One region of the Bacillus jepli genome, then DNA from elsewhere that is predicted to be linked to it. Evidence: riboswitches for the same ligand, from Rfam matches in the RefSeq annotation. Region 1 holds a riboswitch; each other region holds the start of a gene.
What was found. A riboswitch is a leader RNA that binds a small molecule or an ion and turns the genes downstream of it on or off. The one in region 1 is predicted to bind cyclic di-GMP.

Region 1 (4,198 bases):
TAATTCTTGCCAAGGAGGATTGATTTGAAACCTATTTACACAACTTTTTCCGCACCGTCTCTCAAACGAGTTTCTTTGATTTATTATCCGATTGAACCTTCCATCTCGACTATGTATAAACGAATGATAAACGTATAAGTGCATAAAATCAAGGTTTATGAATATATGTGCAATCAATTTTTCATTACTTTTTTATGTTTTTATTAAAAAACGGTATCATTAATGGTATCACTATTCATCATGAGCTTATCAATTTGATAGGCTCTTTTTTTCAAGACACTTTCTTTCTTAAATCGACTCTTCTTTTACATTTCATGCATTCAAATAAGTACGTTTCAATCTCTCTATGCCATTTTAATTTCCGGCATGTTTGGCATGATAATTCAACTCTTCTTGTTTTATGATCATTCACCTCTATATCATCATTTTCTTCTGAATCATCTGCGTCATTTTCTCTTTCTCCAGTAAATAAGAAATAAGCAAACATAAAGGAAATGCCACCTGATACAAAATACATCCAGCTCATGATCAGTCCCCCTGAAGCAAGTATTCGATATCATTACTGCCATATTTTTTTACCGGTATGACTCGATAAGCATGATGTGTGCAATACTCATCCTGCAACTGTGAGACAAGCTTATTATTGTCCAGGCTCAACTCAACTAATCGAGCTGCTAATGTCGTAGGCTTCATATTGCAAGCTGTAGCCAGTCGATTCAATTTTTTGTTATAACTATTCGACAGAGACAAGTTCACACGGTTAATTTTCTTACTACCTAGTCCCTTCCCTTCTATCATACACCGACACCAGCCTTGTTAAACTCCATCAACTGCAAGTGCACACTCGCTACCCTTCTCTCCATTTCTTCGTGGCTTATTTTATCTTCTTGAAACAATTTCATGCTATTCGCTGAATACTCCATTAGCTTTTCAATTAACTCCTCTACTCCCATCTCTTTTCTCTCCTTTTGAAAAAGTAGTGTCAATTGACAACGTCAACCGTGTTACAGTGTTACACGAGAGCCCGAGAGGAGGGAGGGGTATTACTACCCCTTAAATCAATTTTAACTCCCCCTCTCTCTGTCTTTTTTACGATTTTCAATGGTTGGTTACGGCGCCTAACATCTTCTCTTATAAGGTCTTTAACATAGCCGCTAAAATTCGTTTCGCCAATGTGTTCTAAAAACTTTACATCTTCTTCATTTGTGATATTAAAAGACACTGATTTTACTACTTTATTTTTACTCCTATTACTACTCAATTGTCCCACCCCCTTTGTACAGGGTATGACTCGTATGACCGTTTTATGATATGATTTTTAGAAAAAAAGGAAGATTATTATGAAAGTAAATATAGATGTGTTTTTAGACATCGAGGGGAGCAAACTTCGAAGTGGTGGGGCTTTTGATATCAATCCAAGGGAATATAAAAATAACCCTGATCTTACTGTGGCCATCATCGCCTATCAGTACATACAGGACATAATCAAACAAACTGGATATAGGGAAACATTAATAAAGAAGGTTCTTTATGAAGGAAATAAGGATATAACGGAATTAACGAGGCAGATAAGGAGAATACCACCGAAGGATGATTTGCCGTTTTAAAAGCCCTATCACAATAAGAGATAAGGCTTTTTTAATCCATTTATTATAGTATGATTTCAATGCAAGAGTCCGAGATTGTATTCTTTTATGTAGTTAATCTTGAGGTGTATTTTGAAGAGTACAATGGAGTTTCGTGATGGTTATTATCGTTAAGGTTCCTTCTTTGCATCTCAGTCTTCAAAAGGGAAATGAATTCATTATTCAACTTTAATTTATTGGCTTGATCATATGCTTCAATTAATAGTTGATCTGTAAGACGCCTCACTGGATATTTCTCCTTTCAATAAAATCACGACAGGAATAAATATACACTAATTACCGATATTTATCCAGCATTTAGAATGAGTCCTGGACCCAAAACCAATTCTAATATGAGAAAGCCCTACCTCAGCTAAGAGACAGGGCCTTTTTTCATGATAATTTAACTTTATTCAATTCCTCAAATTCCTTCAATGCTTCAGTTACAATTTCTTCTTTGTTACCCGATTTTGTAACCCTTACTTCTTGATGTCCCCACTGCGTTGGCAATACAAACACATCAAACTGACCATTTGTAATCTCTGCTACTGTCAAATTTACCATTGCTAAATTCCTGAATTGCGGTTAATTCTTTAATTTCTGTATTAATAATCATATTAACATCCCCTTACTTAAAAGTATTCAATAAGCTAAGGGACAAACCTTTTTACAAATGTGACAGAAACACGAATGTTTCATAATAAAAATACACAACATTCGACATAAAACGACTTTTTCTTTATTCATTACTAATCTATTTGTCTATTTATGTTGAAATTTTTCGATTTTTGTCTTATTCTAGAATATGGAAAAAGGATTACATTTGAATATGCTATACGATAAAGGCAAACTTATCGAAAGATAAGGACGCAAAGCTACGAACCTAAAGCAATCTTGCTATGGTAGTCGAGTTACCGAAATTAGCGGAGAAAAGATGACTCCCGTTTTATTTCGGTGTAGTCATCTTTTTTTATTCAGAAAATTAGAATGAAAGGGGTGATTACTAAAAATGATTAGTGATTTGATTCAAAATGAATTATTTTCACACTTTTTCCAGCCTATTATTGATATTCATACATGGACAAGGATAGGATTTGAAGGACTCCTTAGAACCTCAGATTATGTAAATCCCGAAGAAACTTTTAACCTTGCAAAAAAAGAAAAACAGCTCTATGAATTAGATTCGCGGTCTATTCATAAAGCTGCATTTACCTACCATTCGGCAGGATTTTCAAAAAAGGACGGATATTTGTTTTTAAATGTATTTCCATCTACCCTTACAAATACAAATTTCCTACCCTTTATAAAGAAAATTATTACCGATAACAACTACTTTAGTCAACAAGTCATCTTTGAAATTAGTGAAATGGAAACAATTACTGATTATTCTAGTTTAAAAGAGAGTATTTCAAAATTAAAATCAGAGGGAATACTCTTTGCAATTGATGATGTCGGAAAAGGAAATTCCAATCTCAAATCCATAATTGAGCTTGATCCGGATTTTATTAAGTTAGATAAATATTTTTCTAACAACTTGTATAGGGAACCTAAAAAACAGGAATTAATCAAGACAATTCTTCATTACACTAATAATCATAATATTAATTTAGTACTTGAAGGACTTGAAACTGAAATGGATTTAGCAATTGCAAAAGCTATTGGTGTTAAATATGGTCAAGGCTTTATTTTAGGAAGACCTAAAGCCATTCAAGTTGTTTAAATGAGGTGATATTTTTGAGCTACATAGTTTTATCACAAACTATAATTTTGATTTTTTTGTTAATATTATTTCTTAGAGATGAACGTAAATTACTAAAACAAGGTCATTTAATTGAAACTTTAAGCAAAAATAATAAATCATTAAAAAGTCAATTAGTTAAAGAAAATAGATTCAAACCAGTTGATAAAAGAAAGTCCTATAGAATCGCCCTACCTGGAATTGAAGGTTCCTTTACTTTGATAGATTTTGGTAATAATTCTTTAGGAAAACTAAAAAACAAGTCATTTAATGGTGTAATTGAGGATTTAAGTATAGGTGGTCTGAAATTTATAACATCTTATGAATTCCCAGTTAAATACAACATTATTATGAAAATAAGCTTTAATTTCCAGGATGAGGAATTCGAATTAAAAGGTAAAATTATCCGAAGAGAAGATCATATTAAAGGACAGTCGATATCATATGGCGTACAGTTTGTTGATTTATCTGTAAATGACATCAAAAGATTAAACATTGCATTACACAATTATCAAGTAAAACAAAGGAATAAGATAAGCTAACTAATATTGCGAGTCCTCACCTTAATGTGGGGGCTTTTAATTTCATAAAAAGCCACCTATCTGTCCATCTCAAACAGGTGCTTTTGCGCGAAGCCAGCATCCTCCTTTCTGACTTCCACGCAATCCTCAACTTGATTATAAATCTAAGAATAACCAAATGCAGTTAAGTTTGTCACACTTCTCAACATTTTAACTAAAATAAAAAAGCCCCATCTCCGGAGAGACAGGGCTACTACTAAGGGAAAATAATTGGAGTATTAATAACTTAACCAATTAGAAATATCATTATCCAT
Region 2 (4,198 bases), 580 kb from region 1:
AAATCATTGTGAAATTCTTGTACGACATCCAGGATATATGTCCGTGCAATTGACAATTGATTTGGATAAGCAACTCATGAACCGCCCCTTTTATTGGACATATGTTGAAAAAACAGGCGGAGAACCGAATCCAATGAAGCTAACGTTAATTACGGACCGGGACCAAACGCCTGACAATGTAAAGGGTGACTTTATCCATTTCGGGGCTCCCCGCTTACATCAAATTTTTGAATCAACAAAAAAGCTAGCAAGCTATATTCGATTGTATCAGCAAAAGCCCCCGGGTGCTCAAGGAAATACACCCCTTTTCCCATGGCTTGGGTTAAATGTGAAGGTTTCCTATAAAAGTGACCGTAAGCGTGATGTGTTAATGTCACTGGGCTTACAGCTAATCAACGGAATCATTGTTGAGGACTTTCAGGAAAAACTAGAGGAACTACCACTCACACCAAAAATTCCTGATTTAACGTACACGATGTCACCACTTGTGAAGCCGCAAAGTGGTGTCAATCGTCTTCAACAATATGTGAGAGGCTTCGTTGAATCACAGGATCATGCATGGGCAGATGAAGCGAGACAACGTTGGGATGAGGATTTAGCTTTGTTAGATGCCTTTTATGAGGGAATCGACGAAAAACCTGAAAGCTATGAAATTGAAAAAGAAGCCCTTAAGGATCAATACGAACCGAGAGTTCTTGTCGAAATAATCAATGGAGGATTGTTTTATCTTTGTCAAAACGCGATCTGAAATAGGCCTATCCTCATTTTTGGGGGTAGGTTACATTTTTTTAGGCTTTCTTCTAAAAAATCGTTCGACAAATACCTTGCATTTCATTGAAAAAATTACAAAAAATCGTGTTAGAATTTCGTTATACATTAACCACACCTTCTAACTAGTTAACAAATCATAGGCCTTTCTCCCTATCTTTCGAGTTAATTCTACAAATACAGGAAAAAATAACCATATTTCGATAGCTCACCCGTTTAGTTATTTGTATTTTGTAAATATTTTGACATCGACAGTTTTTTACAGAAACATCAATTCCCATGTTTTATACTTCTAAATGTAATACTAAGGTTCTATACATATATGGACTATCGTTTTAGGTCAGTCAGCTTAGCTTCGAACAGACAAAGGCAAACCTTTTGAAAAATTGGGACGCAAAGTCACAGGTCTAAGGTTGGAGATTTCAATTATGATGGCTGGACTGCCTGGAATACTAATGTATTTTGGGAGGGTATTAAAAAGTATGGTAAAAGTAGAAAACGAAACACTTGATCAGGAATGGGTAGACCTAATTTTAGAAGCACTAGATATGGGCATTAGTGTGAATGAAATCAAAGCGTTCTTTGCAGAAAAAGCTGACGGACTTAACACTATGATTGGATAAAGAACAGAGAAACCCACTCCTACTTCAAGAAAACACATTTTTTTGCAATATTTTTGATTAAATCGTTCGTCATACAAAACAATTTTCTTCATTTTATGTTATAATCATAAATGGAGGAAGGTGGATTTTATGATTGGTCAACGTATCAAAGAATACCGTTTGCAAAGAAAATTATCCTTATCCGAATTGGCTGAAAGAGCAGGGGTTGCAAAATCTTATTTAAGTTCAATCGAACGCAACCTTCAATCAAATCCTTCTATTCAATTTTTAGAGAAAATCTCTGCGGTCCTTGGGGTATCAGTGAATACTCTACTCCATAATGAGGATCACGAAGTTCAAATAGAAGATCTTGATTCTGATTGGGCACAACTTGTACAGGAAGCAATGAAATCTGGAGTATCAAAGGATGAATTTAAGGCATTCTTAGAATTTAACAAATGGAAAAATACCAATAACAAATAAAAAAGCAATTCAGGAAGGTGAAAAAAATTCATCTCTTGAAGGGCTTTTTTATTTTATATGGAGAAATTCTTTTTAAGTTCGGTAATTCCTCTTAAAAATTTCCCTATCCTTGATTGTTTGTGATTAAAATACTTTTTGTGGATGATATATGAAACAACAACGACGCCTATCGTATCTTTTATTAAATCGGTAACCGAAAAGGATCTGAACGGAACATAATATTGATGGATTTCATCTAACGCACCATATAAAACAGCGATTACAAAAAGAAGAATTTCTATCTTGAGTGAAAGCTTTCTAAAGGTCAGGAAAGCCATCACTAATAAGGCATACAAAATAGCAAACTGAAATAAGTGACCAATTTCTAGTGCTGCACCTAGCATTAAATAGATTGGTAAGCCAATCTGAACATGAATACCCTCTAATTTGCTAGGATTAAAATGACTTGATTGTAACCATATCCAAAGCATATATACAACTGGTAATATTCGTAAAATAAAGCGAATGATATATAAGTGCATAAAAAACCTACCTTTACCCTCAAACAATATACTTCGTTATAATCATGTCCTGATTCCTATTCATTTAAACTTGCCTACTCCCTCTTCTCCATAATAATAGAAACGGCCGTAATGGAAAGTACAAGAAATGCAGTTTCTTAGGTAATGGCAATGTTTCCTTGTCCATATAATAAGGATGCAATGTACTTAAAATAAACATAAACTTTTGTTGGATTGACATAAGTGAAAATAAATGGCGTGAATGATATTTTGAAATATCCTGGGGGACTGGTTCTGTATGTAAATTTATCATTCTCTCAATATAAAAGATTGCTTGCTGGGCCAACAATTGACTTCGGGTACTTTTGATGAACGGCTTCATCTCTTTCGTTATTTTTGTTTTCAATAAATTAGCCGAAAGAATCAAGGTTTGCCCTGCTAGATGTGTAGTTTTATATTTTTGTACTAAATTTCGAAGTGTTGACCAATGAAGATCTTTTTGAACAAGCATATGGATATCGAATAACCAGCGTAACCTTGACCAACCATGCCTAGCTCCATGCGTTATTAAAAAGAAAAACAAGTCCTCACTACCTAAAATATAAACTGGATACTTCGTAATCGTGCTTACTCTTTTTCTGTTCCATAATTCTTGAAAACTAGGCTCTTTTGTTGGAGCTGGGTTTAGCCTCCAATGGATTTCAAGCTTTATCCTCTTTTTCGGATGAAAATGAGTAAAATGATGATGTCGCCACTTCCAATCATTCAGAACGGATTGAATATATTCATCCTTTATGTACCCTTCTTCACTAAGAAGCTCTTCAGCTCTTTCTAAGTCTTCGATCGGAATAAGAACATCTATATCTCCAGAAGTACGTAGAGAAATATCACCATAAAGGTCTGTAGCAAGTACGGGACCTTTTAAAAACAAAGGAGAGATTCCATTTGATATAAACAATCTACTCACATACTCCATTTGTCCACAAAGATGCAGCATCTGAAACGTATTTTTTTGATAATAATGCGAAATCGAATTTACGACTTTCGTTGGGACCTTACTCTCTTCTAATACTTTAATCTTTGAATATAAAAGTGGATATAGACGGTGGTGAAGAATCAATTTAAGAAAGTGTTCCCAGTCCATTTGATCAAGGGATTTCTTATATTTTTCCGTAATATCAGTTACGGTTTCCATTTTAATAATATCTAATAGAAAGGTAAGTTCTTTAGGAACCTTTGTAACATCAAGTTGATAAATGTTGTTCATTTCGATCTCCCTTGACCCCATTATTACGAACTCTTTTTGCAAACATGCCAACAACCGCAAATTTTTCCATTCCTTCTGAACCCGACACATAAAAGCTTCCACTTCTTAACCAAGCGTGAGCAATCATACTCCCCTTCTCATCCCTTGCAGTACCAAGATAAAGGGTACTCTCTATTTGTCGTCTTTCAAGCATCTTCATCCCAGCAAACGCTTTAACTAGACATTGGCTCTCCCAAAATGTGTACCTACTCATGATTTGAATCGCATTTGCCACATTTTTCAATTCCTTCATATTAGAAACATTTTTCTTATAAGATGTTTCCTTCAAAGCCACCCCTAAAGTAGGTGCAACTTTTGCAAAAGGTAATGCTTTTAACATACGACCCAAGGCTAAATAAAAATAAGCTTCTATTAAAATCACTTTCGTAGCAAAATCAAGAGTAAAAAACTTCTTAATTTTTTTATTAATTTTCATGTCACCTCTTATTTCAATTCAATTAGTTTTTCATTATATAAGTGTTCAAGAAAAGATTGTACTTGCTCTTCACATTCAGTTTGGGTCACATCGTAATCATTGA
Region 3 (4,198 bases), 1.6 Mb from region 1:
GTAAAAATATCAATACTAACTTATGGAGGTACACATTTATATGAAAAAGGTTTTAGCGGCTATGGTAGCACTTACTCTGATTCTTTCGCCACTTGGAAACTTTGTCTTCCAAGACCAAACAACAACTGTTGAAGCAAAAGGCTATAAGTCAGGTAAGAGAGGGTTTAATAATAATATAGGAAACACAAATAAATCCAACTTCCAACAACAACAAAAGAAAAAGGCAGATAATAATGTGACAAACAAGTCTACTACTACAAATCCTAAAGGTGGATTCATGTCTGGTGGATTAATGAAAGGCCTTATGCTTGGTGGACTTGCAGGGTTCCTGTTTGGTGGTCTTCTAGGTGGAATGGGAATGCTCGGCTCATTTTTAGGATTAATGATTAACGTTATAGCGATTTATGTTCTGATTGTCATCATTCGTAAAATCTTCGTGATGATTAGAGATCGTAAGAAAAATGAGGCAGACCCATGGAGACGTTAATTCTTTCTGAACAAGAAATTATTAATGCGGTTTGTGTTTATATTGGCTTGAAAAAACAAGTAAAGCCAGAAGAAGTCGAAGTAGAGCTTATGTATGATGATGACTACGGGTTCTCCGCTGAAGCATATGTCAACGATCGCAAACAGGTTCTCATCATGGCAAACCTAATCGAAGCGATTCGTTTATGGCTTGGAGAATTTCTGAATCGAGACCCATATGCAGGAATCAAGCTTGTATTAGACGATGAAGAAGGCATCATTGCCCATATTAACTAAAATTAAAAAAGCTCATCCAAATGGATGAGCTTTTTTAATTCGCCACGACTATTCGATTTTTTCCATTCTCTTTTGCAGCGTAAAGGGCTTGATCTGCTGCCTTCTTCAACGCATCCACAGTTGTTCCATTATACGGATAGACACCAACACCAGTGCTGATTGAAACGGTGATTTTTTCATCATCAACGATGAGTGGGTGTTCCGAGTAATACTCGTTTAACTTATAGTAGATGTCCTTCACACCCAAATCAATGCGGGTTTTAATAAGAATCATGAACTCATCCCCCGCATATCGATAGCCTTCCATCTTATCATTGCAAAGTGTTTTCATGCCGTCTGCAAGTATTTTTAAATATAAATCACCCGCATCATGGCCGAAGCGGTCATTTACTTGCTTTAAATCATCAGAATCGATCATCATAACTGTAATCTCGCCATCATCATTTCGAATTAATTGTCCTAAATCCTCATGGAAAGCACGATGGTTTTTTAAACCTGTTAATTCGTCTGTGCGGGACATTGTGTAAATTTTTCCGTATAATCGTGCTGTTTCAATCGAATTGATAACTTGAGCACCGATCATTTGCAAAAGGTCCTCGTGTTCCTTCCGATAGGCGAAATCCCTATAGCTTTGTGCTGAAATGACACCTTTTACTTGATCATCCATCACAACTGGTACGAATAAACAAGACCTTGTGTCTTGCTCTCCTTCTCCCATTTTCGTATCATACTCAATGTTTTGATTTCGATGCTTGAGGTGAACGATTTCTCGTGTTTTTATAACCTTTGATGTGTAATTTTCACCAAACTCCACGGTACTTGGTGGGGCAGGTTCACCGTTATCCATAATAAAAATCATTTGAATTTGTGCATCACCAGGATTGTGCAGGGCAATATAAAACGAGTCCGTTGGCATAACGCGTGATACCATCTCGTAGGACTTTTGAAGAAGAACGCTTTCATTTAAAGTTTTGCTGCAAATTTGGGCAAATTCATGAAGGATACGGTAATGCTTGTTCATCCAATGCATATTTTCCATTTGTTCGTTCATTTGTTGGAGTTGGGTTAAAAGGGTGCTAGTAATCTTTTGTTCCTCTTGTTCCTGACCAATCTCGTCAAAAAAGCTACGAGTTTCGTCAGAAATCAGGTTCTTTTCGAAACCAACCTTTTCGACTAATTCACTCAGTTTTCTTAGTACGTTCAGATTCTGGATGGTTTTCTTCATGCATAATCACTTCCAAATTTTTTTAAAGAATGTTCAAAAAACCGGTTGAAAATGGCACTGGTCATGGCGTTTCGTCGACGCGGTCCTTTTCCCCTTCCTTTTGAACATGCTAATTTATCCAAAAATCTAGTAAAATAGTAACAACAATATACTTAATGGTATAAAAAAAAAGACTAATCACACACCGATTAATCTTCGCTCTTACGATACGAGTTTTACTCGGCAACTGGCTGGCATGTCCAACTGGACTAAGCCCCTATAGTTTTGCGTCTTCATCTTTCAATGAATTTGCCTTTCCTTTATACAATTATCTTTAAAGAAAGATTATTTCAAATTGTACTATAATTATATTTCTATTTTCACATTTGGTCAATGAAATTAACCTCACCTTTTTCTAAAAATGTTAATTTATTCCTACTACCAATTTACTAGATTCTTTTTTCGGTCTATATACGATCACTCCATTTATATTTTTACACTTGACTTTATGAATGTTATTGAATTTTTTGCCGATTCGTGTATAATTATGCCGGATTACACAAAAACTATTACCTTATTTTATATAGAAAGAAGGGGGTTGCTATGACCAGTATACCTATTATCCAATTTAAAAATGTGACGAAACAATATGACAATGACCCACCTGTCCTTAACAATGTCAGCTTTGAAATTGAAAGAGGAAAGTTTTATACCCTTCTTGGTCCATCCGGATGTGGAAAAACAACGATTTTGCGTTTGATCGCAGGATTTATCGAACCCTCAGATGGAGAGGTTTATTTTAATGGCAAAAAAGTAAACACCACACCTGCCAATAAGCGTCAGGTTAATACAGTGTTTCAGGATTATGCTTTATTTCCACATCTTAATGTATATGAAAATGTTGCCTTTGGCTTACGAATAAAAAAAATGAAGCAATCTGAAATCGATAAAAAAGTGAAAGAAGCCCTAAGCTTTGTCAATCTTACTGGCTATGAAAACCGCGAAATTAGAGAAATGTCGGGTGGTCAAAGACAACGTGTGGCAATTGCTCGAGCGATTGTGAACGAGCCTGAGATTATTTTATTGGATGAGCCATTGTCAGCACTTGATTTAAAGCTCCGTACAGAAATGCAATATGAACTCCGTGACCTTCAAAAGCGACTTGGTATTACCTTTATCTTTGTCACACATGACCAAGAGGAGGCACTTGCTATGTCTGATGAGATATTTGTATTGAATAAAGGAGACATACAACAAAGTGGCACCCCTATCGATATATATGACGAACCCATCAATCGCTTTGTCGCTGATTTTATCGGAGAATCGAATATCGTAAAAGGAAAAATGCATCGAGACTTTTTAGTTGAATTCGTTGGAAAGACATTTGATTGTGTTGACCAAGGTTTTTCAGACAATGAGCCTGTTGAAATTGTCATCCGTCCTGAAGATCTAGAAATAACCTCTGTTGAAAAAGGAAAGCTTCAAGTTGTTGTAGATTCTCAGCTTTTTAGAGGGGTTCACTATGAAATTTGCGGCTTTGATAAGGATGGAAATGAGTGGCTTGTACACTCTACAAAGAAAGCTAAAGTTGGCGATGAAATCGGACTTTACTTTGATCCAGAGGCGATTCATGTTATGCGGATTGGTGAAACAGAGGAAGAATATGATCGTCGCTTAGAGGCATATGTGGACGGGGAAAGCCATGGAAAATAAGCTGACTCGCAATATATATTTTATCCCTTATGCACTATGGATTCTTGTATTTGTTATTGCTCCGATTACACTTGTTCTCTATTATTCATTTTTTGATATAGAGGGAAATCTATCATTAATAAATTACAAAACATTTTTCACACCAACTTATCTAAAGATGACATTAAGCTCATTTTGGTATGCCTTTTTAATAACAGCTGTCTCATTATTGGTCGCATACCCTACAGCCTATTTAATCACTAGAACGAAGCATAAACATCTTTGGTTGCTTCTCATCATTGCTCCTTCTTGGATCAATCTTCTATTAAAAGCATATGCTTTTATTGGGATTTTTGGAGCCTATGGAACTGCCAACGCGATTCTTGAAGTACTGGGTATCGGCTCTAGACAGTTATTATTTACTGATTTCAGCTTTGTGTTTGTATCTGTTTATATTTTTATTCCATTTATGATTTTACCTATCTTTAACTCATTAGATGAGTTAAATCCAAGTCTATTGGACGCTGCTAGAGACCTTGG

Region 2: another riboswitch for cyclic di-GMP. It lies ahead of ABC371_RS14225 (anti-repressor SinI family protein); the one in region 1 lies ahead of ABC371_RS11170 (EAL domain-containing protein).
Region 3: another riboswitch for cyclic di-GMP. It lies ahead of ABC371_RS02800 (sensor domain-containing diguanylate cyclase); the one in region 1 lies ahead of ABC371_RS11170 (EAL domain-containing protein).

The regions. Positions count from the first base shown of each region.
Region 1 covers NZ_JBDFMO010000001.1:2,198,357-2,202,554, reverse strand. The annotation lists gene ABC371_RS11205 (hypothetical protein) at 272-526, opposite strand; gene ABC371_RS11200 (hypothetical protein) at 529-798, opposite strand; gene ABC371_RS11195 (hypothetical protein) at 795-953, opposite strand; gene ABC371_RS11190 (hypothetical protein) at 1,013-1,261, opposite strand; gene ABC371_RS11185 (hypothetical protein) at 1,341-1,607, shown strand; partial or broken gene ABC371_RS11180 (sporulation histidine kinase inhibitor Sda) at 1,756-1,872, opposite strand; gene ABC371_RS11175 (hypothetical protein) at 2,019-2,189, opposite strand; cyclic di-GMP riboswitch class I at 2,460-2,544, shown strand; gene ABC371_RS11170 (EAL domain-containing protein) at 2,635-3,345, shown strand; gene ABC371_RS11165 (PilZ domain-containing protein) at 3,360-3,905, shown strand.
Region 2 covers NZ_JBDFMO010000001.1:2,781,865-2,786,062, reverse strand. The annotation lists gene ABC371_RS14230 (YqhG family protein) at 1-748, shown strand, start outside; cyclic di-GMP riboswitch class I at 1,127-1,216, shown strand; gene ABC371_RS14225 (anti-repressor SinI family protein) at 1,251-1,391, shown strand; gene ABC371_RS14220 (helix-turn-helix domain-containing protein) at 1,521-1,853, shown strand; gene ABC371_RS14215 (VanZ family protein) at 1,907-2,374, opposite strand; gene ABC371_RS14210 (nucleotidyltransferase domain-containing protein) at 2,439-3,620, opposite strand; gene ABC371_RS14205 (lasso peptide biosynthesis B2 protein) at 3,598-4,095, opposite strand; gene ABC371_RS14200 (lasso peptide biosynthesis PqqD family chaperone) at 4,104-4,198, opposite strand, start outside.
Region 3 covers NZ_JBDFMO010000001.1:564,628-568,825, forward strand. The annotation lists gene ABC371_RS02790 (hypothetical protein) at 41-487, shown strand; gene ABC371_RS02795 (YxcD family protein) at 475-762, shown strand; gene ABC371_RS02800 (sensor domain-containing diguanylate cyclase) at 797-1,987, opposite strand; cyclic di-GMP riboswitch class I at 2,206-2,290, opposite strand; gene ABC371_RS02805 (ABC transporter ATP-binding protein) at 2,570-3,679, shown strand; gene ABC371_RS02810 (ABC transporter permease) at 3,669-4,198, shown strand, end outside.